One region of the Halalkalibacterium halodurans genome, then DNA from elsewhere that is predicted to be linked to it. Evidence: riboswitches for the same ligand, from Rfam matches in the RefSeq annotation. Region 1 holds a riboswitch; each other region holds the start of a gene.
What was found. A riboswitch is a leader RNA that binds a small molecule or an ion and turns the genes downstream of it on or off. The one in region 1 is predicted to bind cobalamin.
Positions count from the first base shown of each region.

Region 2: another riboswitch for cobalamin. It lies ahead of FED51_RS08600 (ABC transporter substrate-binding protein); the one in region 1 lies ahead of metE (5-methyltetrahydropteroyltriglutamate--homocysteine S-methyltransferase).
Region 3: another riboswitch for cobalamin. It lies ahead of cobT (nicotinate-nucleotide--dimethylbenzimidazole phosphoribosyltransferase); the one in region 1 lies ahead of metE (5-methyltetrahydropteroyltriglutamate--homocysteine S-methyltransferase).

Region 1 covers NZ_CP040441.1:502,704-510,828, forward strand. The annotation lists gene FED51_RS02510 (GNAT family N-acetyltransferase) at 1-361, shown strand, start outside; gene FED51_RS02515 (hypothetical protein) at 415-594, opposite strand; gene metE (5-methyltetrahydropteroyltriglutamate--homocysteine S-methyltransferase) at 617-2,887, opposite strand; cobalamin riboswitch at 3,029-3,226, opposite strand; gene FED51_RS02525 (phosphate/phosphite/phosphonate ABC transporter substrate-binding protein) at 3,578-4,531, shown strand; gene phnC (phosphonate ABC transporter ATP-binding protein) at 4,790-5,563, shown strand; gene phnE (phosphonate ABC transporter, permease protein PhnE) at 5,563-6,354, shown strand; gene phnE (phosphonate ABC transporter, permease protein PhnE) at 6,351-7,154, shown strand; gene FED51_RS02545 (GNAT family N-acetyltransferase) at 7,216-7,752, opposite strand; gene FED51_RS02550 (hypothetical protein) at 7,942-8,125, shown strand, end outside.
Region 2 covers NZ_CP040441.1:1,737,061-1,745,185, forward strand. The annotation lists gene FED51_RS08580 (ATP-binding protein) at 1-319, shown strand, start outside; gene FED51_RS08585 (GNAT family N-acetyltransferase) at 404-835, opposite strand; gene FED51_RS08590 (GNAT family N-acetyltransferase) at 832-1,308, opposite strand; gene FED51_RS08595 (DUF4349 domain-containing protein) at 1,413-2,360, shown strand; cobalamin riboswitch at 2,425-2,606, shown strand; gene FED51_RS08600 (ABC transporter substrate-binding protein) at 2,834-3,817, shown strand; gene FED51_RS08605 (FecCD family ABC transporter permease) at 3,780-4,841, shown strand; gene FED51_RS08610 (heme ABC transporter ATP-binding protein) at 4,855-6,330, shown strand; gene cbiB (adenosylcobinamide-phosphate synthase CbiB) at 6,327-7,286, shown strand; gene cobD (threonine-phosphate decarboxylase CobD) at 7,273-8,125, shown strand, end outside.
Region 3 covers NZ_CP040441.1:314,327-322,451, forward strand. The annotation lists gene FED51_RS01665 (bacteriocin-associated integral membrane family protein) at 1-1,230, shown strand, start outside; gene FED51_RS01670 (ABC transporter ATP-binding protein) at 1,234-1,875, shown strand; gene FED51_RS01675 (VOC family protein) at 2,019-2,399, opposite strand; gene FED51_RS01680 (PhzF family phenazine biosynthesis protein) at 2,498-3,295, opposite strand; cobalamin riboswitch at 3,527-3,696, shown strand; gene cobT (nicotinate-nucleotide--dimethylbenzimidazole phosphoribosyltransferase) at 3,781-4,854, shown strand; gene FED51_RS01690 (ABC transporter ATP-binding protein) at 5,213-5,992, shown strand; gene FED51_RS01695 (ABC transporter permease) at 5,982-8,125, shown strand, end outside.

The sequences.
Region 1 (8,125 bases):
TGTGAAAAGCTGCCGTTTTGTGGCAAAGATTAAAGAAAAGGTCGTTGGCTGGGTAGCCTTGAGCCCAGTCTCCAGTCGCTGTGTTTATCAAGGAGTAGCCGAAGTCAGCGTTTATGTTGGCTCGACAGGAAGAGGAAAGGGAGTCGGGCGAAAGCTTCTGGCGTCCGTTGTAGAAGAAAGTGAAAAGCAAGGGTATTGGACGTTGCAGGCGTCTGTATTCCCTGAAAATGTGGCCAGTCTCAAGCTACACCGCCAGTTAGGATTCCGCGAAGTGGGGAAGCGGGAACGACTTGCAAAACGAGAGGGTGTGTGGCGGGACGTCATCTTGCTGGAGCGACGAAGCGAAAAGGTAGGATTGTAAAAAATAAAGGCGTTAGCCACCGCGGCTAACGCCTTTATTAGAGCAGCACTCGTCTAAGACAAGCGTAAATGAGCGTTCAGTGCTTCGTGCCATTTCTGCTTTGTCTGTTGATTCGTCCGTTCTAAATACTGGATTAACATCCATAATCCTTTATGGTCAAGGTTGTCGATGACCCTCTTCATGACGGCAGCATCCGTCGTATGCTCTAAGAAGTAGATGATTTCTTGTCTCATCCTTACCCCTTTCGTGAGAGGATTAAGCTTTCGTTTTTAGCTCTTCTCGTGCAGCTCGTGCGGCAGCTACCATGTTCTTAAGGGCGGCTACGGTTTCTTTTTCCGCGCGAGTCTTTAAGCCACAATCAGGGTTAACCCAGAAAAGGCTAGCTGGCAAGACCGTTAACGCGCGGCGGATGACATTTAGCATTTCTTCTTCTGAAGGAACGCGAGGGCTGTGAATATCGTAGACCCCTAACCCAATTCCCTTTTCATACGTCGTCTTTTCAAACGCGCTAATCATTTCTCCGTGGCTTCGTGATGTCTCGATGGAAATGACGTCTGCATCGAGATCATCGATGGCTTCGATCATTTCATGGAATTCGCTGTAGCACATATGAGTATGAATTTGCGTCGTTGCCTTCACATGGGCGCAGCTCGCACGGAAGGCGGACACGGCCCAGTCTAAGTACTCTTGCTGATCTTCAGCTTTTAATGGCAGACCTTCACGAATCGCCGGTTCGTCAATTTGAATCATTTCGATACCCGCTTCTTCTAATGCCGTCACTTCATGGGTGAGGGCCTCCGCGATTTGATGTGCAATCACAGTTAACGGTAAGTCATCACGAACGAACGACCAGTTTAAAATCGTGACAGGGCCTGTGAGCATGCCTTTCACCGGTTTGTCCGTTAACGATTGGGCATACACGGTTTCTGCTACCGTCATTGGTTCGGTGAAGCTCACATTTCCATAAATGATTGGCGGCTTGACGCAGCGGGAGCCATATGATTGCACCCAACCGTTGGCTGTGAATGCAAAGCCATCTAACTTCTCACCGAAAAATTCAACCATGTCGTTGCGCTCAAATTCTCCGTGAACGAGTACATCGAGGCCAAGCTCTTCTTGAATATTGATCCACTTTTCAATGTAGGACTTCATCGTCCGCTCATACTCGACTGTCGATAGCTCCCCTTTTCGCCATAACGATCTTGTGCGACGCACATCTTTTGTTTGCGGGAAGCTTCCGATCGTTGTCGTTGGAAGAAGAGGAAGCTGCCATTTTTCTTCTTGAACCGGACGGCGCTCGTTAAAGGATTGTGGGCGCTTTTTGTTTTCAAGGTTATGAGATGTTGCTGCTCCAGAGCGCCAGCCTGATTTTTCGAGAGCGGCTAAAGCGTCGTCATTGGCCTCAAGCGCTTCTTTCACCTCAGCTTCATTTCCTGCGGCTAGCTGTTTTAATGTGTGAAGCTCGGTTAGTTTTTCATTAGCAAATGCAAGCACACCTAGCAACGTTGGGTCGAGTTTTTCCTCACGCTTGGTTGTAACCGGTACGTGGAGAAGGCTGCATGATGGTTGCAATACAAGACGATCTTTCGCTACATGCTGTTCTAATTGATGAACAAGCTCATGGCGCTCGCGTAAGTTGCTAATCCAAATGTTGCGTCCATCAATGATTCCGGCAGCAAGCACCTTATCTTCAGGGAATCCGAACGTACGGAGAGCTTCAAGGTTTTTTGCCCCACCATGAACAAAGTCTAGACCAATGCCCTTCACTGGAAGAGAGACGACCTCTTCGTAAAAAGTCACCGCGTCAAAATACGTTTGTAGGAAGAGTGGTGCATCGGCGATCGCTTCGTTTATTTGCTCGTAAATACGTGTAACAAGCGCCATTTCTCGTGCTGAAATGGAGGTAACAAGGGATGGCTCATCCACTTGAATGGAACGAGCACCTGCATCGACGAGCTCCTGGATGACCTGGATGTAAAGCGGTAGCAATGATTGAATCGTCTCTTGAAGCTTATCCTCTTCATAGCCTTTGGCTAGCTTTACAAATGAGTATGGACCTAGAATGACAGGCTTTCCATCAATGCCTAATTCATTTTTTGCTTCTAAATAGGCCTCAAGTGGAGCGTTTTTCGTTAAGCGTGGTGCAGCATCATGTAGCTCAGGAACGATGTAATGGTAGTTTGTGTTGTACCACTTCGTCATTTCACACGCCTGGGCGTTTTTGCTTCCTCGTGCCATAGCAAAGTAAGTAGAGAGTGTCGGCGTATCACCTTGTTGTAAGAATCGTTTTGGAATAATTCCGAACATTACGGCCATATCGAGCACATGGTCATAAAGGGTAAAGTCACCAACAGGAATGAGATCAACCTCTTGTTCTTGTTGCACGCGTAAATGATTGAGGCGAAGCTCTTTCATTGTGGCGAGCAATTGTTCTTCAGTGGTGTCATTTGCCCAGAACGATTCAAGTGCTTTTTTCCATTCGCGGTTTTCGCCAATACGTGGGTATCCTAGATTGCTAGTCAACATGTAAAATTCCTCCTTGAAGTGATAGAGTAAAAAGGTAAAATAAAAAGGATATTTTTACCAATATGGGAGAGTGGTAAAAATATCCTTCGTTGGATGCAACGAAACATGTTTGAAACACCTCCCTATCTCCCGTAGGTAAAAGCAGTGCTGTTAGAACAGGCAGGTCTCCTGGCTCTAGCGTCAACATTGCAACAGTCTTCCCAACCAATGAACGGTCAGTGACAATATCGTTACAACTCAGCTATGACAGTGGCGGGACCGCTCCGGATTTGCACCGGATTCCCTTTTAAACATTAAGTCTATCATGTGACTTAACGTACCTGTTCCCAAACGATGAAATTTTAATCCACTTTAACGGAGGAAAGCCGATTTGTCAAGTAGGAAATAAGCGAAAACCTAATCAGTTTCTTTCCTCCTAACCCCTTTATATCAAGCTCTAATCCAATAAATCATAGTATTCTACTCTGTTTTTGCTATTTTAATGTAATATATTTTTTTGCGAGTGGCATCGTTCAGAGCAGTAAATCGAGAGTTGAAACATTAATCAATTGTATACAAAACCCTTACATAATTTACATTTTTAAAAAATAACTGTTACTTCTTGCGTGGTACACTTTTCATGAAAAGGCTGAATGAACAGTACATATCTGGTCTTTCTAAAAAATCTATTTCATATGGAGGACGTACATCATGGGATTAAAAAAAGCAGGGGCATCTTTATTGCTAGCCACCTCATTATTTTTAACTGCATGTGGCTCAAGTGCCACGGACAGTGAAGTGAGCGAAGGGGACGCGGTTGGCGGTACAGATAGTGAAGCCTATGTACCTGAATCGTTAATGGTTCAGTTCGTTCCATCGCAAAATGCTGAAACGTTAGAGGCTAGAGCCAAGCCGCTTGAGAATCTGTTATCAGATGAATTAGGAATTGATGTGGAAGTTAGTGTATCAACTAATTATAATACGGTCGTTGAAGCGATGGCTTCTGGTCAGGTTGATGTCGGTTTCCTGCCGCCAAACGCTTATGTACAAGCTCACGATGAGTACGGTGCAGCAGAGGTTATCTTGCAATCGCAACGGTTTGGAGTGAACGAGGATGGTTCACCAACAGATGAGCTAGTCGATTACTATTTGTCGATGTTTATTGCCCGTGCCGACTCTGATATTGAATCGATTGCAGATATTAAAGGGAAAACGGTCGCCTTCCAGGACTACACATCATCAGCGGGATACGTTTGGCCTGCCGCGATTTTGTTAGACGAAGGGATCGATCCTTTAACAGATGTGAATCCGCTCATTCTCCAAGGTCATGATGCAGGAGTTACTGCTGTCTTAAACGGTGAGGCAGATGTTGCTGCGATTTTCCAAGATGCGCGTAATGTTGTTGCGGGTGATTTTCCGACTGTTTTTGAAGATACAAAGGTGATTTCGTTCACAGAGCCGATTCCAAATGACACGATTTCTGTCCGATCCGATATGGACGATGAGTGGAAAAAGAAGATCCAGCAAGCTTTTATTAAAATTGGTCAATCTGAAGAAGGTCTAGAGATTATTCGTGATATCTATACGCATGAAGGTTATACCGAATCAGAAGATGCTACCTTTGATATCGTTCGTGACTATGCGGAGCGTGTTCAAGGCGAATAAAGGCTACTGAATCTCTGATTTTCACTTCATTACTTTTCTCTATTAGTCTATTAATAGGTCGTATCTCTAGGGGCTCACGATCTTGAGGTTGTCCAAAAGGGGGGAGAGCTCCCTTTTGAACAACTTTTTTTCCTCTTTAAGGACTTTGCTTCTGTAAAAGATGAAGGATAAGAAAAAATTGCACCCGCCATTTACGGCTTGGGTGAACCAAGCTTTCTCATTTTACGACTTAACTACTTATTAGAAAGTTGGATTTCTATGATTGAACTGAAGAATGTCTCAAAAGTGTATCCGAATGGAGTAATAGGGTTAGACAATATTAATTTAACGATTGAAAAAGGGGAATTTGTCGCGATTGTCGGTTTATCTGGAGCGGGTAAATCGACCTTATTGCGTGCCATGAATCGTTTGATCGATATATCCGATGGTGACATTATGATTAATCGTCGATCGATCACTTCAGCAAGTGGAAAAGAGCTACGTATGATGCGAAGAGATATTGGAATGATCTTTCAAAATTTTAATCTTGTGAAACGCTCCACTGTCTTACGTAACGTCCTTTCTGGTCGGGTGGCTCATAATCACACGTTTCGTACGCTTTTCAATCTATTTCCTCAAAAAGATGTAGATCTCGCCCTTCAATCACTTGAAAGAGTTAATATTTTAGAAAAAGCCTATACCCGTTCTAGTCAATTATCAGGCGGTCAACAGCAGCGTGTCTCGATCGCTCGTGCCCTTGCGCAAGAGGCAAAAATGATATTGGCTGATGAACCGACGGCATCGCTAGATCCGGTCACGACGAAACAAGTGATGGATGATTTAAAAAAAATTAATACAGAGGATCAGGTGACAGTTGTCATTAACTTGCATTTTGTTGACTTAGCAAGAGAGTATGCCACAAGAATTATTGGCTTACGGGACGGAAAGGTCGTTTTTGATGGTCCAGCGCAAAGAGCAACAGACGAGGTGTTTAAAGATATTTACGGTAGACCACTTAAAGAGGATGAATTGTTAGGAAAGGAAGTCGGGTGATGGAAACGAAACTGAATGATCGGGTGCCAATAAAGCCTTCACGACATTCCTTTTACCTTTTTCTCGTGATTCTATTTATCGTTGTTTTTGCAAGTGCTATTTACATTGAAGCTGACCCTTATGTCATTGTTCAAAATGGTTCCAATATGTTTGACCTCATATCACGCATGTTTCCGCCGGACTGGTCTTATATCGTCACAACGACACCGGCAATGCTCGATACGATTCGAATGGCTTTACTTGGGACAACGATGGGAACACTTCTCTCCATCCCCGTCATGTTCCTGTGCGCAAGGAACATGTATCACGTACGGTGGCTTGTTGAAGCGTCGCGTATTGGGTTAAATGTGTTACGGACGATTCCTGACTTACTGCTTGCGGCTATTTTTGCGGCGATTCTTGGATATTCATCCCTTGCAGGCATTGTGGCTCTGTCTGTTTTTTCTGTTGGAATCATTGCGAAGTTGTCATTCGAAGCGATTGAAAACATTGATGACGGCCCGCTAGAGTCTATGACGGCCGTTGGGGCAAACAAATTACAATGGATAGCGTTTGGGGTCGTACCGCAAATCATGCCCCACTTTGTGTCCTATGTTCTTTACACGTTTGAGATTAATATCCGAGCGGCCGCGATTCTCGGATTAGTTGGAGCGGGTGGAATCGGGCTATTCTATAACCGAGCGCTCAGTTCCTTTAACTATGACCAAGTGCTGGCGCTTATTCTTTATACGTTGGTCGTTGTTATCCTCATTGATCTGATTAGCTTGAAGACAAGGGAGAAGTTACTATGAAACGGTCCGATTTGTTTAAAAAAGAACGGTTCTTGAGAAGAGCAAAATTTTCTTTGTTGTTTATTGTTCTACTCGCTTTATACGGATGGGCAATTGCGGGTATACAGTTTAACGGGATGCTTGATACGGCATGGCCCGTTACAAAAAGCATTGTACAAGGGTTTCTTACACCTGATACTAGTTATATCTATAATCCTGAGGGAGAAGATTTGCTTAGAGGTTTGCTTGAGACATTAGCTATCGCGATAGTAGGTATCTGTCTGTCTATCGTTCTCGCGATTCCGATTGGCCTTTGGGCCGCGAAAAATTTAAGTTCAACCCCGCTTATTTCACAAGGAGGAAAATCGACTCTTAGTTTTATTCGTACCTTACCGGATATCATTTTAGCTCTTCTATTTATCAAAGTCGTAGGCCCCGGCGCTTATGCAGGAATGTTAGCTTTAGGGATTGGGGCGATCGGGATGCTAGGGAAATTGTACGCAGAAGAGGTAGAGGCGATGGATCCAGGTCCGGTAGAATCGATCGTCGCCGTTGGCGGAAATAAATTAGAGCAGTTAGCCTTTGGCGTGATTCCACAAGTTTTACCAGGCTTTATTTCTGCGACTTTATACCGATTTGAAATTAATATGCGCTCGGCGGCCACACTGGGGGTTATTGGGGCTGGCGGGATTGGTACACCGTTAATTTTTGCGATTCAGGCGAGGAATTGGGATAGGGTCGGGATGATCATGATCGGGATCGTTCTTGTGGTCTTAATCGTCGATTGGTGTTCAAGCGCCTTGAGGAAACGAGTGTTATAAAAGGCTATGTCAAACGGGAGTACGTTTTCCTTTTGCCATAGCCTTTTTTACTTCAAATATGTCATTGTGAGTACTTCCGTTCATTCCATTCCCGTTTCAGTATGCTCATTTCAATCAGATCCCAATATTCTCCTTTGACTTTTGTATTTTGCCGAAGGAGCCCTTCCCGTTGAAATCCTATTTTTTCGTAGCGATGAATTGCACGAACATTAAAAGAAAAAACACCGAGAGAGACTCGATTTAACGAAAGTTGCTCAAAGGCGATTCGAAGCAGCTCCTCAATCATTGGCGCCGCAAATCCTTTTCCTCTTGCTGCTGGAAAGACGAGCACTTTGCCCATTCGAGCCGACTCGTTAACACGATCCACTTTTCCGAGTGCGATATGGCCAATGGTTTCACTAGAACCTACGGCTTTCACCTTGAATATGTATTGATCGCTTCCGTCCATATTTGCCCCATCAATGTAAGAAGCCAGCTGGGATCGAGTGAGGGGATATGTGAAGGCTGAGCCGCTCCATTGCTTTAAAAACTCGGGAGATTCGATATGTTTTATGAGCTGGTCAAAGTCTGATTCATTAAAGTCCAAAAGTTCAATCATCGGTGGCCATCCTTTCTTCAGATTTGCCTTCTCCCTTTATTATATATTTTTTAGGAGTAAGGTGGTCTTATTTTAGAAAAACCCAATTTCAAAGATAGAGGTAAAAAATACTTTACAAAATGTAACTCGTTCTTTACAATGAAGGTGAACCTTTTGGAGTTAATATCCAGTAAAGGGAGTGAATGAAGTATGCAGCTTGAAGAGATTGCGTTTTATGGAAGTTCGATTGGCGGATTATTGGTGATCATAGCGTTTGTTGTGTTTTGGATTGTCGCTAAGCAAGCAGGTGAAACTGGTCACGCGAACGAGATCTTTTTGAAAGTGTATCGATTGATGTTTTCTGTGCTTGCCATTTTTATTCTTTCCAGTGTTG
Region 2 (8,125 bases), 1.2 Mb from region 1:
CAATCTTCTATCTAACGCGATACGGCATACCGACCCAGGCGGTACGGTGCAACTCGCGTGTCATGTGATGGAAAACGGTATGAAAATTGACGTAACGGATACAGGAACAGGAATACCGGAAGAAGATTTACCGTACGTATTCGAGCGGTTTTATAAGGCGGACAAAGCACGGACGAGAGGAAGAAGTGGGACTGGGCTTGGACTTGCCATTGTCAAAAATATTGTTGATGCCCATAGTGGAGAAATTAGTGTCCACAGCAAACAACAAGAAGGGACAACCTTTACAGCCTTTTTCCCGAATGCTCGTACCATTTTGTAGAATCGACAGGAATAATCTTGTTCCATAAGAAACATTGAAGCTGACAAACGCCTCTCTCATGCGTAGGTCAGCTTCTTTTTCCCCCTATAATCGTTTTTTGAAAACATAGCTCACTTTATCGTAAGCGCCTTTTTCCATATAAAACCGATGGGCCTCGGTTCGGCTAACATTGGATGACAGGGAAATGGCTTCGTATCCTTTTGTTTTGGCCCATGCTTCCACATGAGCCAGTAACATGAGCCCGTATCCGTTTGATCGATGGTGTTCATCTGTGACAAGGTCAGTTACCCAAATGCTTTTTCCGTTATAAAGCGTTGTTTGTGGCATAAAGCCAATGACAGCACAGAGGGTGTCTTCCACCTCCAAGGCAAACATTCGATAGCCTTCGTTTTTTGTCGCTTCATGGACAAGTTCTAAGTAACTAGCTTCGGTTAAATGAGGACGAAGCTGACGGATGAGGGGGAAAGCCTCAAGCCATTCTTGTTCGACTATTAATGATCGAATCAAGCTTCTCATCTCCCTCCTAGTTTATACTCCATCGTGATTACGTTAAGTCTTGCACCATCCGATCTTTCCATCATTTCTTCCTTTGTGTTCGCAAAGCCTAACGAATCGTAGAAAGCCACATTTTGCGCCATGTCCGCTCTCACTTTACAAACAACCGTTGCACACTTTTGTTCCTTCGCAAGTGTCATGAGATGGTCTATGAGCCGGCGGGCAATTCCTTGGTTTCGGGCTTCTGGTATAACGGAAAGTCGGAAGAAATAAAGCTGTTTATCATGAACCACAAACTTTACCATCCCTACACATTTATCGTTATGCTTATAAAGGAGGACTTGGGTGCCTGATGTTAATTCCTGTTCGATATCGGACACCGCTTCTCGTAAGGCAGTGGTCGGTGGGGTGGCGTAACGATATTCGTCAAACGCTTGATGAAGCACGGAATGAATCTCTTTTGCATCTTTCTTTTCAGCGTGCACGATGGTCATGACTCTCTCTCCTTTTTTCATTCAATGTAACATGTTTGTAAAAAGGATGGAACCCTTTTCCTGAATGATTCGTTTCACAATAAAAAGAGGGGGTCATGACGAAAATGAAAAAAATTGTAGGGAGCCTCATCGGTGTTATGCTTCTATTATTCATCGTAGGTTGCAGCAATACGGAGCAAATGGAAATGTTTGATGCGGGGAATATGGAGGGTGCCGATATGAATGTAGCTACCGATTATTCGGTCTCAGAGGAAGGAATGGAGGAAGAAGCTGCACTTGAAAAGGTAGAATTAGATACGGAAATTGAGACGGAGGAAAGAGGAAGTGCTGTTCCAGAGGGAATGGAACGAATGATCATTTACACTGGAGACATGGAGGTAGAGGTAGAGTCGTATGATGAGGCAGAGCAGCAGCTTACGTCGACTGCTCAATCTCTCGGTGGATTTATTGTGGAATCGTCTAAAAATGAACATGAAGACGGTCATACGTCTGGTTATCTTGTGGCGCGAGTCCCACAAGAGCGGTTAGATGATTTTGTTCAAGAAGTGAAAGAAACGAGTCTTTCCATTCATTATCAACAATTAAGCGGTAGTGATGTGACGGAGGAATATGTTGATTTAGAAGCGAGGCTTAAGTCAAAGCGAGTGATGGAAGAACGATTAATCACGTTTTTGGAAGAAGCCGATTCAACGGAAAACTTATTAAAAGTTTCCAATGATCTTGGGAAAGTTCAGGAGGAGATTGAACAGCTCGTCGGTCGGATGAACTATTTAGAGGATCGTGTCCGATATGCTTCCATGACCATTTCCATAAGAGATCGTGGGATCGAGGTAGGAAGCTTACAAGGACAAAACACGTTAAACACGTGGGCAAACGCAAAGAAACTATTTATGGATACGACAAATGGAATCATCGCCTTTTTCTCTGGGCTTGTCGTTTTGCTAATTGGGTTTTCGCCGATTTTATTTCCACTGATCGTCATTGCAGTTGTCATGATCATTCTCGTTCGCCGAAAGAAAAAAATGTCTACACCGCCTGTTCAGGAAGAGTAGATTTTTGCAAAAACGCTGTTCTTTTGCGTTATTTTTTGTATAATAAAGACGACTTATCAATGAATCGTATATCGCGCTGAAGGGTCGTTCAATGTTTGAGCGTGAAAAGGGAAGTCGGTGAAAATCCGACACGGTCCCGCCACTGTAAATGGGAGAGGCTTGCAAGATCCACTGTCTAGCGACGGGAAGGGGGGCAAGTACTCGATGAACATAAGTCAGGAGACCTGCCTTTCAGTTTGAGTGTGTAGCCTTCGAGGAAAAGGTGAAGCAGTTCATTTGATTTCATGGAGATAGCATGGGATCTAGACTGGTTTTGCAAAAACACTCTGAAGGGAGTGTTTTTCTTTTTCACTTACGAAAGTTTAACTTCCATTAAGGTTAGGCGACAAGCCAAGTTTTCTATGCTAGTGGCCCACCACCTTCAGCGACGAGCGCCATTGATTAGTACGATAGAGAAAAGAGGGGATCAGTAGATGAAGTCGAATGTACGGTTATGGCTTCTGGCCTTGCTCTTGACGCTAGGTCTAGTGGCGTGTGGCACAACCACGGACGAGCCTGAAGCTCCAGCGGATGACCAAGGAACAGATGTAGTAGAGGAAGAAGCGGGTGGGGAATTCCCACGGACGATTACAGATTCATTAGGAAATGAAGTAACGATTGAAGAAGAGCCAGAACGAGTCGTCTCGTTAATTCCGAGCATTACCGAAACATTATTTGCGATCGATAAAGGGGACACCGTTGTCGGCCGCACTGATTTTGACAACTATCCGGAAGAAGTTGAGGATATTCAGAGCGTCGGCGGTATGGAGTTCGACGTAGAACAAGTGCTAGCACTCGAGCCCGATCTTGTCCTTAGCCACGGATCAGGTGCCCATTCATCCGAAGGCGGTTTAAACCAACTTCGGGAAGCGGGAGTTACGGTCGTTGTCGTTCATGATGCGTCTAGCATTGATGAAGTGTACGACTCGATAGCGATGATTGGTGAAGCAACAGGTGCTGATGAGCAAGCAGCTACCGTCATTAGCGACATGAAGGAAGGCTTTGCTGCACTAGCTGAAAAGGCTGAGGCGATCACAGACGAAGAGCGTGCAAACGTTTGGGTTGAAGTTTCTCCTGAGCCTGAAATCTATACAACAGGGAAAGGGACCTTCTTAGATGAAATGCTCACATTGATCAACGCGGACAATGCCGCGGGAGATGTGGAAGGTTGGGTTCAGTTCTCAGAGGAAGAGGCGGTTGCCTTCCAACCGGATGTGATCATAACAACATATGGCTATTACGTTGAAGATCCAGAGAAACAAGTGATGGCGCGTGACGGCTGGCAGAGCGTGCCTGCAGTAGAGAACGAGCGAGTGTACGATGTTCATTCAGACGAAGTGACTCGCTCAGGACCACGACTTGTACAAGGGGCAGAGAAGCTTGCGGAACTCATTTATCCAGACGTTTTTGCGGAATAATTTGCTTTTCGTGTATGGAGCGAGCGCAATCTTTTTGTTCGTCGCCATCATCATTAGCATCGGAAAGGGAAGTGTGGAGCTTCCCTTTTTCACCATTTTGGCGATTATTGGACAATACGTCTTTCATTTGCCTGTAGACAGTGGAGTCGACCAAACAATGGTGAGCATTGTAGTCGACATTCGCTTACCGCGTGTATTGCTCGCTGCTTTTGTCGGCGCGAGCCTCGCACTTGCAGGGGCGGCTTTTCAAGGGTTGTTAAAAAATCCATTAGCTGATCCGTATACACTCGGCGTTTCGTCAGGCTCAGCACTAGGAGCCGTCTTTGTCCTGTTTTTTGCCGTTCAATTGCCGATTCTCGGCTTTTTTACGCTACCGGTCGTTGCGATCATTACAGGATTTTCCACCTTGTTCCTCGTGATTATGTTTGCAAGGCTCGTTCAGCGCTCCATGTCAACAGAGACGATTATTTTAGCTGGAATCATATTTAGCTCGTTTTTAGGGGCACTCATTTCGCTCATGATTGCGTTGACAGGAGAGGAATTGCGACAAATTATCGGTTGGCTCTTAGGCAGTGTGTCGATGCGGGGCTGGGACTATGTAAAATTGCTCGTCCCTTGTTTTTGTTTTGGGGCCCTTTTGTTAATGGTTAATCGCAAGGAACTAAACGCCCTTGCCTTTGGAGAGGAAACAGCCAAACATTTAGGGGTAAACGTCAAAAGGCGTAAATATATGATCCTGATCTCGGCTTCTATTTTAACGGGATCAGCTGTTGCTGTCTCAGGCACAATCGGCTTTGTCGGCTTGGTTATTCCTCATATCACCCGATTAGTAGCTGGACCCGACCACCGCCACTTATTACCTTTATCAATGATGATCGGTGCTGGGTTTCTTACCTTAACGGATTTATTCGCACGGACAGTCATTGCACCGACCGAACTACCCATTGGTGTGATCACTGCGATCGTCGGCGCACCTGTCTTCGGATTATTGCTTATCAGACAGCGAAAAAAACTGCTCTCGTAAGGAGTTGGACCATATGCTTGATGCACAAAATGTAAGTGTTGGCTATGATGAAAAGACACCGATTATTCAGCAACTCTCGTTCCAAGTTCATAAAGGTGAAATTTTCGGTATTCTTGGTCCGAACGGGAGTGGGAAAACGACATTGTTGAAGGCTGTGAGCGGCCTGTTGTCACCTTCGGAAGGGACGATCACCCTACAAGGAAAAGCCATTGCCGATTATCATTCAAAAGAGCTGGCACAAAAAATGGCCGTGCTGCCCCAGACAGCCGACACCGCCTTTGCTTATAAAGTAAAAGAGGTGGTCGCTCTTGGGCGTTATCCCCATCAAAAGGGTTGGCTTGCCTCCGAATCGCAAGAAGATGAACGAGTCATCCGTGAGGCGATGGAGCAAACTGATACGTGGAAGTTTCGCAATAAGCCGTTACAAACGTTGAGCGGAGGTGAGCGCCAGCGAGCTTTGCTTGCCCGAGCCCTTTGCCAGGAGCCTGATCTCCTTTTGCTTGATGAGCCGACCAATCATCTCGATATTTCGCACCAAATGCAGTTACTCGATGCGTTGAAAGACTGGACACGAACGCGCCAGTTGACTGTTGTGGCCATTTTGCACGATTTGAATATGGCGAGCCTCTATTGTGATCGCGTATTGCTTCTTAATGAGGGACGGATGGTCGATCTTAATAGCCCACGCCAAGTGATGACCGAACACCAGCTGGCCAACGTTTACGAAACGAAAATTCGCCGCAACGAACACCCGACGATTCCAAGGCCACTCGTCACATTTGAGCCGGCGGCAATAAGAAGCAAACCAAGCTCCCCTATTTCTGAGCTTGAGGTTTTTACCTCCGAGCAACTAATTAAGGTGACAAGCTCCATAAGGTGGAAAACGTTATCATCTGCTGTATTAGGGGCAGGGTTCAAATGGCATCAAACGTTTGTGAACAGGCATGTATCAAAAGACTATTATTGTGATGATGTGGAGCTGGAGTTTCAAACGTTTTTATCAAATGTAGGGGTCGATGGAACCGATGCGTTAGGGATGATGACGGCCGCTATTCTTGAAGATGTTGCCATAACCGAAGCGACTTATGAATCGTTTAAAGTACGAGTGTTTGTGACGGCCGGAATATCAAATGCAGTGGATGCTGCCAAAGCTCATCTTCGCAAGCGAAATGAGGCAACGGTCGGAACGATCAATACGTGGGTGTTCATTGAAGGAACACTGCCTGATGCCGCCTATGTCCAAGCGCTGATGACAGCTACAGAAGCAAAAGGGAGAGCGCTTGCGGAGAAGGAGATTCTCGATCCTGTAACAGGGACTCTTGCGACGGGTACATCCACTGACAGTGTTATGATCGCAAGTTCACAGACCGGGACGTACTTCCCTTATGCGGGAACAATCACTCCGCTCGGTCAAGCGATCGGAAAGCTCGTCTACGATGCAACCATTCAAGCGGTGACAGACAATGAAAAGCGGAGGCTTGAACGATGATCGCTTGTCACGTAATCGCGATCGTTAGTGCCTTTATTCTTGATAAGTGGCTAGGTGATCCGAAGTGGCTTCCTCATCCTGTCGTCGGAATGGGGAAGTTGATCACTTATTTCGAGAGAAGATGGAATTGTGGTAGGTGGAGACGAGAAAAAGGCGTGCTGCTGCTCCTAACGGTTTTATTGATCGTGACAGCTTTATCCCTTGCTCTCGTATGGTTGTCCTATCAAGTCCACCTTCTGCTCGGTGTCATAGTAGAAGCTCTATTGATTGCTTCAACGATTGCGGCCAAAGGATTAAAAGAGGCGGCGGAAGAAGTTGCTCGTCCCTTAGCAACCAGAAACTTGTTAGAGACTAGGCGGAAGCTATCGTATATTGTCGGTCGAGATACTGATCAACTAGATGAGAAAGAGATCGCCCGAGGTGCGATTGAGACGGTTGCTGAAAACACAAGTGACGGAGTAACGGCCCCTCTTTTTTATGCCTTGATCGGTGGAGCCCCCTTAGCCCTTCTATACCGAGCCACGAACACGTGCGACTCGATGGTCGGTTACAAAAATGAGCGCTACCGCGACTTCGGTTGGGCTTCCGCTAAATTTGACGATGTTCTGAACTGGGTTCCGAGTCGTATCACTGGTGTATTGATGCTTCTTCTTCATCGAAAAAGGCGCCAAGCACCGTTAGGTCAATCTTTAAAGATGCTTGCGAGGGAAGCGAAGAAACACCCGAGCCCAAACAGTGGCTGGGGTGAAGCGGCGATGGCGTTGCTCCTCCATGTGACTTTAGGGGGAACGAATACATATCAAGGAATGACCTCGGAGCGGGCGAAAATGGGATACGGAACAAAGGCGATGACCGCTAAGGACATTGACGAATCGATCGCGATTATGAATCGAACGGTGCTCGGCTTTCTTGTTTTTTTATTTCTGTTAGGGGGATTCATTTATGCGATTACCTAATCATGGCGCTAACCCAAAAACACTCGCTGCCCAAATGGGGACAAGTTTGACTGGGGAGGCCATTGATTTTAGTGTCAATACGAACCCGTTCGGCCCGCCCCCACAGTTACTAGCTTACTTGAGGAAACAGCTAGATCAAGGACTGTTTACCCAATACCCAGACCAAGAGGCAAGCGAGTTAGCCCGTGCGATTGCCATAAAAGAACATGTACCTCCTTCCAGTGTGCTTGTAGCGAATGGAGCCGCGCAAATCATTTATACGATTGCCCAGCTATGGCATAAGCAGCGAGTGGCCATTGTTGAACCTACGTTTTTAGAGTATGAAGAGGCGTGCTTGGCAAATGATTGTTCGGTCGAACGGATTATGCTACCACCTCCATGGTCTCTTGATCTAGACCGTATGACCGCTGTGCTCAAGCGGACAGACCTCCTGTTTATATGCCATCCGAACAATCCAACGGGTGTCGCCTATCGTAAAGAGCAGCTCATCGAACTGTTAGAGCTTGCAAAGCAGTTTGGAACGACTCTTGTCATTGACGAAGCGTTTTATGATTTTATGGAAGTTCCGATTACGTTTACCGCTCAAGCGGCTGCAAACGAAGGGATCATCGTCGTTCGTTCGATGACGAAAATGTTTACAATTCCCGGACTAAGGCTTGGATATGCCATTTCAGCTCCTAGTGTCATAGAAAAGTTGAAAAGCAAAATTCCGCCTTGGAGTGTAAACGGATTGGCGGATAAGGCTGGGCAGTTTTGTTTGCGGGAGACAATGTTTGTCCGCGATTCAGCGCAAAGAATTGCTGCAGCCAGGGCAGAGATGCAAGCAGGCTTCCGGCATC
Region 3 (8,125 bases), 190 kb from region 1:
AACACGAAAACGAAGCTGTTTTTAATCGTAAGCCAAGTAGCCAAGGTGGTCGCCCTCGTTTCTGTCATTGTTTTTTTGCTACAAATCGCGGATCGCCTGACAATAATGGAAGAAGTGCGTAACTCGATGACCGATTGGGCGTTCGGTAAAGATTACGGCGAATTTTATCCCCATTCTATCGGTTACGACCAAGAAGAAATGAACCAGGAGAGTGGCTTATGGCAAACAGATATTTCCTTAACTAAGAGCTTGTATCCAGTGCTAAATGCTGTGGGCGCTCTCTATATAGATGCAGTACTTTATGAAGAAGAATGGTTGCGAATGGCTACGGAATATTCACAAGAACATATTCGTTCAATACGAGTGAACCCAAACTATTTACAAGCTTTTCCGCTAGTAGATGAGAATAATAAACGTATTGCCATTCAGGAAGAAGAAACCAATCGTGTGTTATTGGTTCCTGAGCAATATAAGGACCAGAAAGAAGATATTATTGCTTACTTTAAAGAAGATTATGCGTATTGGGCAACGATGCCCGAATATCAAGCAGAGTCTTATTCCCACTTGCAAGAGCAAACGTTTGACATCATTTGGCTCGCTTCGTCTCAAGAAGTGTTTAGCTTTAATCTCTATGTCTTCCCAAACGAAGGCAATCTAATTGTTGACCCTATCATACAAGTCCTTACGGAGAATAACAGCTATCCAATGGAACGAGATTTCTTTCGTGGCTCAGTCGGAAATGATCCGCTAAAAGTCAAACTGTTGGACCAAAATACAGCGAAAACCTATGAACACTATCTTCCGCTTTTGCGCGACTTGCAGCTTGATGACAATGCCAAACACTTGGTGACCGTTAATGAACAAGCACAAAAAGACATTACTGAGATCCAACGGGCACTAACACTTGATACGATCCTGTTTGTGCTTACGGCAACAATCGCCCTGTTTATGATTGTGCAATCAAGCCATTTGTTGTTCGCACAACACAAAAAACGCTTTCTATTGCGGCGCCTTTTCGGCCACAGTCTGTTTCGTGCTTACCGTAATGTCCTGTTTTGGACGTTGGCAACATGGGTCGTCATTTTAGGCATTGCCCTTTACCGCCATAGTGGGACCCAATACTTGGCGATCGTCGTACTTGTCCTTTTCTTGACGGAAGTGGTGGTCACGTCTGTTGTGTTAATGAGGCTCGAGCAGAAAAACAAAGTTAGCGTATTAAAGGGGGAATAACGAATGGCAGCTGCAATCGTAGAACTGACTGACATCAGCAAATCTTTTCATTCAGAAACGGTGCTCCGTGACTTCAACTTAACCATTGATCGTGGCGAAATGATCGCGATTACAGGGCCAAGCGGCTCAGGAAAGACAACGATTTTAAACATTATTGGTCTGTTAGAAAAAGAAGATCGCGGCACGGTGCGGCTTTTTGGCAAGAACAAGCCAGCATACCATTCCAAACAGGCATTGCAGTTCCGTAAAAGCAAAATCGCTTACTTGTTTCAAAACTTTGCTTTAATGGATGATGAAACGGTTTCGAAAAATCTCGACGTCCCGCTCGAACTTATAAAGGGATCACGTACATTCAAACAACAAAAGAAAAAGGAAGTGTTAGAAAAAGTCGGTCTCTTTAACAAACTAAATAAAAAAGTCCACTCGCTATCAGGAGGGGAACAACAACGTGTGGCTATTGCACGCCTCTTGTTACGGCCGTGCGACTTGTTGTTAGCTGATGAGCCAACAGGATCACTTGATATGGCTAACCGCAATGTCATTCTTGATTTGTTATGCCAATTGAACCAAGAAGGAATGACGATTGTGATCGTTACCCATGATCCTGAAGTTGCCGACCGATGCGATCGGGTAATCACCCTTTAAGGAAAAGTCACTACAGGGATTAACCATGCCTTTATGGCGTTCTCCTATAGAAATGCACGTTTTTATAGGAGAACGGTTAAGCCGGGAATATCAATGCAGCACGGTAATCAAGAACGATGCTCCATTAAAGGGCGCGATATTTTTTACACAGTCAATTCTAAGAAGTTGCCTTCAGGATCCTCTATCACACTCTCATAATAGCCGTCCCCAGTAACACGAGGACCATTAACAAGGCGGTAACCGTCATTGTGTAAGCGGCCTGTCATCTGATTGACGGCCTCCTTGCTCCCCAGAGAAATGGCAATATGAGCCCAACCCATCCGATCGTCCTGATCCGGCTTATCGATACCTGACTGACACATAATCTCTAAACGTGCACCCCCGTCAAACGTTAGAAAGTAAGATTCAAATTTCTTATCTTTATTATGATACTTTGAGTTTGCATGTCCATTAAAGTACTTAACATAAAATGTTTTCATAGCTTCTAAATCTTTGACCCAGATTGCTACATGCTCTATTTTCATCTCACTGTCACTCCTCTAATGTTGCACTATTTTTACCTTTTTTAAATTCTTGCGGATGATTAAATCATCTCATCATTCATGGATGAATAGGTTACGAGTTAAAGGAGGAGCTCACTTCTCAATACTGTGATGGCTTGCCCTAATAAGAAAACTCTATCATGTTGCAATTTGATTTTTAGGATGCCTCCTCTTTTAGAAGCCTGATAGGCAAGAAATTCGTTTTTGTTTAATTTTTCTTGCCAGTATGGACCTAGACAACAATGGGCTGACCCTGTAACAGGATCCTCGTTCACACCTACCGCTGGAAAGAAGCATCTTGAAATAAAATCGTATTCAGTTGATGTCGATTTGCTTGTTACAATGATTCCTCTAGTATCGATTTGTTCTAATAGTGAAAAATTAGGATTTAATTCTTTTAACCTTTGTTCAGAGTCTATTTCAATTAAATAATCAAATCGGTTTCGGCCAACATATAACGGTTGAATGCCTAATCCATCAATCAGTTCATTAGGATACACATTTTCCTGTTTTGGTTGTTCAGATGGGAAATCTAATTCGATCCATTCGCCGCGTTTACTAGCAGTAAGTATTCCGCTTTTAGTATAAAATGTAATGGGCTGTTCCGCGCTTATGTGATCCAGTTCCCATAAAATACGGGCACTTGCCAGAGTCGCATGTCCACACAAATCGACCTCTGTATTTGGTGTAAACCACCTCAATGAGTATCCATCTTGATAAGGGTGGAGGAAAGCAGTCTCGGATAAATTCATTTCCGAAGCAACATGCTGCATCCAAATATCATCTCGTGAAGTAGGAAGAACACAGACGGCTGCTGGATTCCCTTTAAAAGCTTGATTTGTAAAAGCGTCTACTACATAAATAGGGGTTGTCATCATCTAAATTCTCCCTCTTACGATTTTTAACCACTCTTTAAATTTTACCAAAAGATTAAACGAAGCGGAAAGGCTTTTCCTTCCAAGGTTGAGAATGATGTAAAATCGACAGAAGTTAATTAGCAAGATAAGTGAATAGAAGGTTTATTGAGTATTCCAGAACTGGGGACTATTTGCTAATGTGACGGATTGTTAACCGAATGATTTTATGATTTAATTGTAGTGTAGTAATACAGTTTAATAGGCTTCTTAGGTGCCTCATTTGTAGGAGAATAGGGAAGTTTTAAAACGACGCGGAGCCCGCCACTGTAGTCGAGGAGCTGCTACAATACCACTGGGAAACTGGGAAGGTGTAGCATGCGATGAATCGGAGCCAGGAGACCTGCCTAAGAAGATGCGCTGTCATTGATGAGGCATGGCATACCCTCAGCTTATTTAAGCTGGGGTTTTTTGTGTGGTCGGGAGTTACCATCAAAGGAGGAAGGATCATGCAAAAAGTAAAGGAAACGATTGGTTCAATCAATGGGTTGGACACAAAAGCACAGCAACAAATGGAACAACATTTAAACACTCTGACGAAACCTTTGGGGAGTTTAGGTTTATTAGAATCATTGGCGATTAAAATAGCGGGCATTACGGGTCACACCCAGCCTGAAATTGATCCTGCCACCGTAATCGTAATGGCGGCAGACCATGGCGTAGCCGCTGAAGGCGTTTCAGCTTATCCATCAGAAGTTACTCAGCAAATGGTTCATAATTTCATTACAGGTGGGGCAGCGATCAATGTGTTGTCACGTGTCTCAAATGCCTCGGTACAGGTTGTTGATATTGGTGTCAATGGCACGTTGCAGCTTCCGGGTTTAATCAACAAAAACGTACGCCATGGAACAAATAATATGGCGCAAGGCCCCTCCATGGAAAGAGAAGAAGCCATTGCTGCGATAGAGGTAGGGATCGATGTTGCACAGGCAGCTATACAGAATGGAGCTAAGTTGCTAGCGCTTGGGGAGATGGGAATCGGAAATACTACGGCAAGCAGTGCGATGCTCGCTGCACTCGAGCAGGTACCGGTGGAGCAAATCGTTGGTTTTGGGACAGGTCTAAGTCATGAAGGAAAAGAAAAAAAGGTCGCTGTGATCAAGCGGGCCATTGAAGTCAACCAGCCCAACGCAGCAGATCCGATTGACGTTTTAGCCAAAGTAGGGGGATTAGAAATAGCAGGTCTTGCAGGGATTGTACTAGGCGCAGCAGCATGGCGAATCCCTGTTTTAGTCGACGGTTTCATCACGGCTGTGGCTACCCTAACAGCGGTTCGAATCGCACCCCTATGTGTGCATTATTTGATTGCATCCCACCAATCAGTGGAGCCTGGTCATGTCTGTGTGAACAAACTTTTAGGCTTAACACCACTCGTCAATCTAAATCTTCGTCTTGGGGAAGGAAGCGGGACGGCCATTGCCCTTCCGATTGTAAGGTCAGCCATCCGAATTGCACGTGAAATGGCGACATTTGAGCAAGCTGGTGTGTCTGGTGCCATTGAGGATGTTGGCAAGGAGCAGTAGAAACAGTCATCGTTGGGATGGCTAGGCCGTATTCCTTCTTTACAGGTACCGACTCTCTCTAATCAACGTGGGGTGACGATTAATACATTAGAAGTTGTCACTTGAAGGGTCGTTTTAAAATCGAATGATTCGAGCAGATATGCTTAAAAGAATGGTCTCTTAGGACAGGATGTCTCTATGAGGCCGTTTTTTTATTGTAAGCTCTATAGCGTAAATCTTTAAGAATATTAGATCAACCCTTCCGTTTTCCTTACATTAGGTGTAAGTGTTTTTCGTCTGTCATACTGGTTAAAATGTGAATAGCTCCATCCGGTGGATGATGATTTCCGAAAATGATGATAGAAAAGGGGAGTTTCACATGGCCAGTCACGGAAAATTACTAGAGGTTCAAGACTTACAAAAAAACTACGGAAAGAAAAACAATCTAACAAAAGCGTTAAAGGGTGTTAATTTTGACATTCTCCCAGGAGAATTCTTAGGAATCATGGGTCCAAGTGGCTCTGGCAAAACGACATTATTAAACTGCATTGCTACGATTATTAAACCCACCTCGGGACGTGTTCTTTTACATGGAAAAAACATCAGTGCGTTTGATAGTAAGGATTTAGCGAAGTATCGTGGCAGTCGAATCGGGTATTTGTTTCAAGACTTTGAATTGCTGGATAATCTAACGGGACAAGAAAATATCCTATTACCATTAGCCATTCATGGAGTGGATTTTACAAAAGCGCGTGTGAAGTTAGATGAGCTGGCAAGTATTTTAGATATTGCAGATATTCTTCATAAATTCCCATCTCAGATGTCTGGTGGGCAAAAGCAGAGGGTCGCCGCCGCGCGTTGTTTGATTTCTGATCCAGATATCGTTCTGGCGGACGAACCGACAGGGGCATTGGACACACGCTCCGCAAGAACGTTAATGACGAAGTTGGAGAGTATTAATCGTAGTAGTGGAAGAACGATTTTAATGGTCAGCCATGACCCTAATGCAGCGAGCTTTTGCTCTAGAATCCTCTTTATTCAAGATGGTGTCATCTTTCACGAACTACGTCGCAAACAAGAAGAGTCTCGTGAGAAATTTTATGAAAGAATTTTAACGGTACTAGCTCAGCTTGGAGGAGGAAGCGCCAATGTTCTCTAAGCTGATCTATCGTCATGCGAAACGTAGCCGTAAGGAGAATTTAATCTATTTTGCAACCCTTATAACCGCAGTCGCCTCGTTTTATATTATTCTTTCCTTGGGGAAACAAGATATTATTTTATTCTTAAGGGAGTTTGAAAGTGATGCGATTGATAAACTGTTAGCCTTAATGCCCATTGTTTATCTATTTGCGTTATTTTTATTATTTTTCTTAATTTTATTTGCTAATCAGTACCAATTAAATCGAAGGAGTAAAGAGTTCGGGCTCTATCTCATGTTAGGAATGCGCAAGGAACGCCTTGTTCTTCAGCTTATAGCAGAGGGGTTCATAACATCCATTTTTGCACTCGTTGGTGGGATTTTAATCGGCGGATTTTTGGCAGAAATCATTAGCTTGACCGTTTCTAAATTAGTGGGACAGGGCATTATCGGTCATCAAATGACCTTGTCATTAAGCGCGATTTTCTTTACGATCATCGGCTTTTTATTCATCCAGTTTGTCGCGCTAGTCATTCTTGGCGGCAGACTATTTAAACAAGAAGTCCATCAGTTACTTTATGAGCAGATGGATAAGAAAACCGACATGGGACACGTGAAAGGGAACATCATCCATCTTTTAATTGGTGTGGCCCTTCTAGGTATGGCCTACTGGAGTGTTTTAGCTCATTTTGAGGAGCTTGCAGGGTTGCTTATGTTTATCGCATTGGCTCTCGGAAGTTTGGGGACGATCTTTTTTATGAGAGGTTTTGCAAAAATACTAGGTTTCTTGGCGGGATTGTCTGAGCGTAAATCAACGAAAGGGCTCCACACCTTTACAATAAGGCAGTTTCAGGAGAACATCGCGAATCGTTCGACCTCCGTTGCCGTCACATCGATTCTTATCACATTGTCGATCATTTTAATCGCCGATGGTGCCTCGACGATTTTGAATTCAGGAAGTGATTTATATAATCGCGAGTCCTCTGTGTATGACTTTACGGTTAATGGAGAGAGCGAAAGAGTGGAGGAGTTTCTGACTTCGGAAAACATGGTGTCGTATGTTGAGGATTTAAATCTCTTGGAAATAGGAAGGATGAAAGGCCAAGGCGAGCGGTTGGAAGATGGGATGGCGTTGTCATTGGTGGATTGGTCTAAATTAAGAGAACAAATCATTATGGCATTGCCAACGAGCGATCAAGAGCAAGTGTTATCTGGAGAAATGCAGAGTTATACGATCAGTTCGGAAAACCCTGAAGCACTTAACCTGTTTGGGGTCCTAGAGATCGATGCATCAGCACCTTACCTCATTCCTGAATCATCTTATAATGGACTTTTAGAAGCAGTAGGGGAACAACCGCTGAACTTACAATCAGACGAAATGGCTTTATACTTTAATCCTGATTTTATGCCGATGGATGATTTAGATCGCATGCCTGTACTCGATCAAATTCTTGAGCAGGCTGCAAACGATGGACAACGTTTAATACGTATGGATGATCAGACCGTATCTATACGTCCATCCACTCCAATGAGAGGGTTAGTAGCAGACCGTTCAGTTGAAATCCATTCCGCATTTATCGTCCCTGATCCGATGTTCGAACAATTCGTAAACACGGAAACGTATCGGTCTTATTGGAATTTTCGCATCCCACAAAAGGTACAAGAGCAGCACGGCTTAATGAAGCCGATGATGGAGGCGAAAGACGTATTAACGTCTGCTGGCTTCGAGTTTGAAAGTTATTTACAAAACTTTGGCCGCAAGCTGTTCTATGTTGTGGCTGGAAGCTATACCGTTTTATACATGGGATTTTTATTTTTGATTATTGCTTGTACGGTTTTAGCCCTACAATTTTTAACGCAAATGAAGCAAACAGGCAGGCGTTATTTAACCCTTTCCATGTTGGGCGCGAAACGTCATCAAATGAAACAATCGATGCAGAAACAAGTGTTGTGGACCTTTCTATTGCCTGTGTCACTCGCATGTGTGAGTGGAGCTGTTGGGATTAAGGCGATGATTTCTTTTGTAATGATTCACATCGAACATCAACCGTTACTGTATCCTATTGCCCTTGCCTTTGCGTGTATTATAATTGTAATTGTGGCGATTTATGGCGTAGCCGTTGCCCGATCAGCAGATCATGAAATTGATAAATT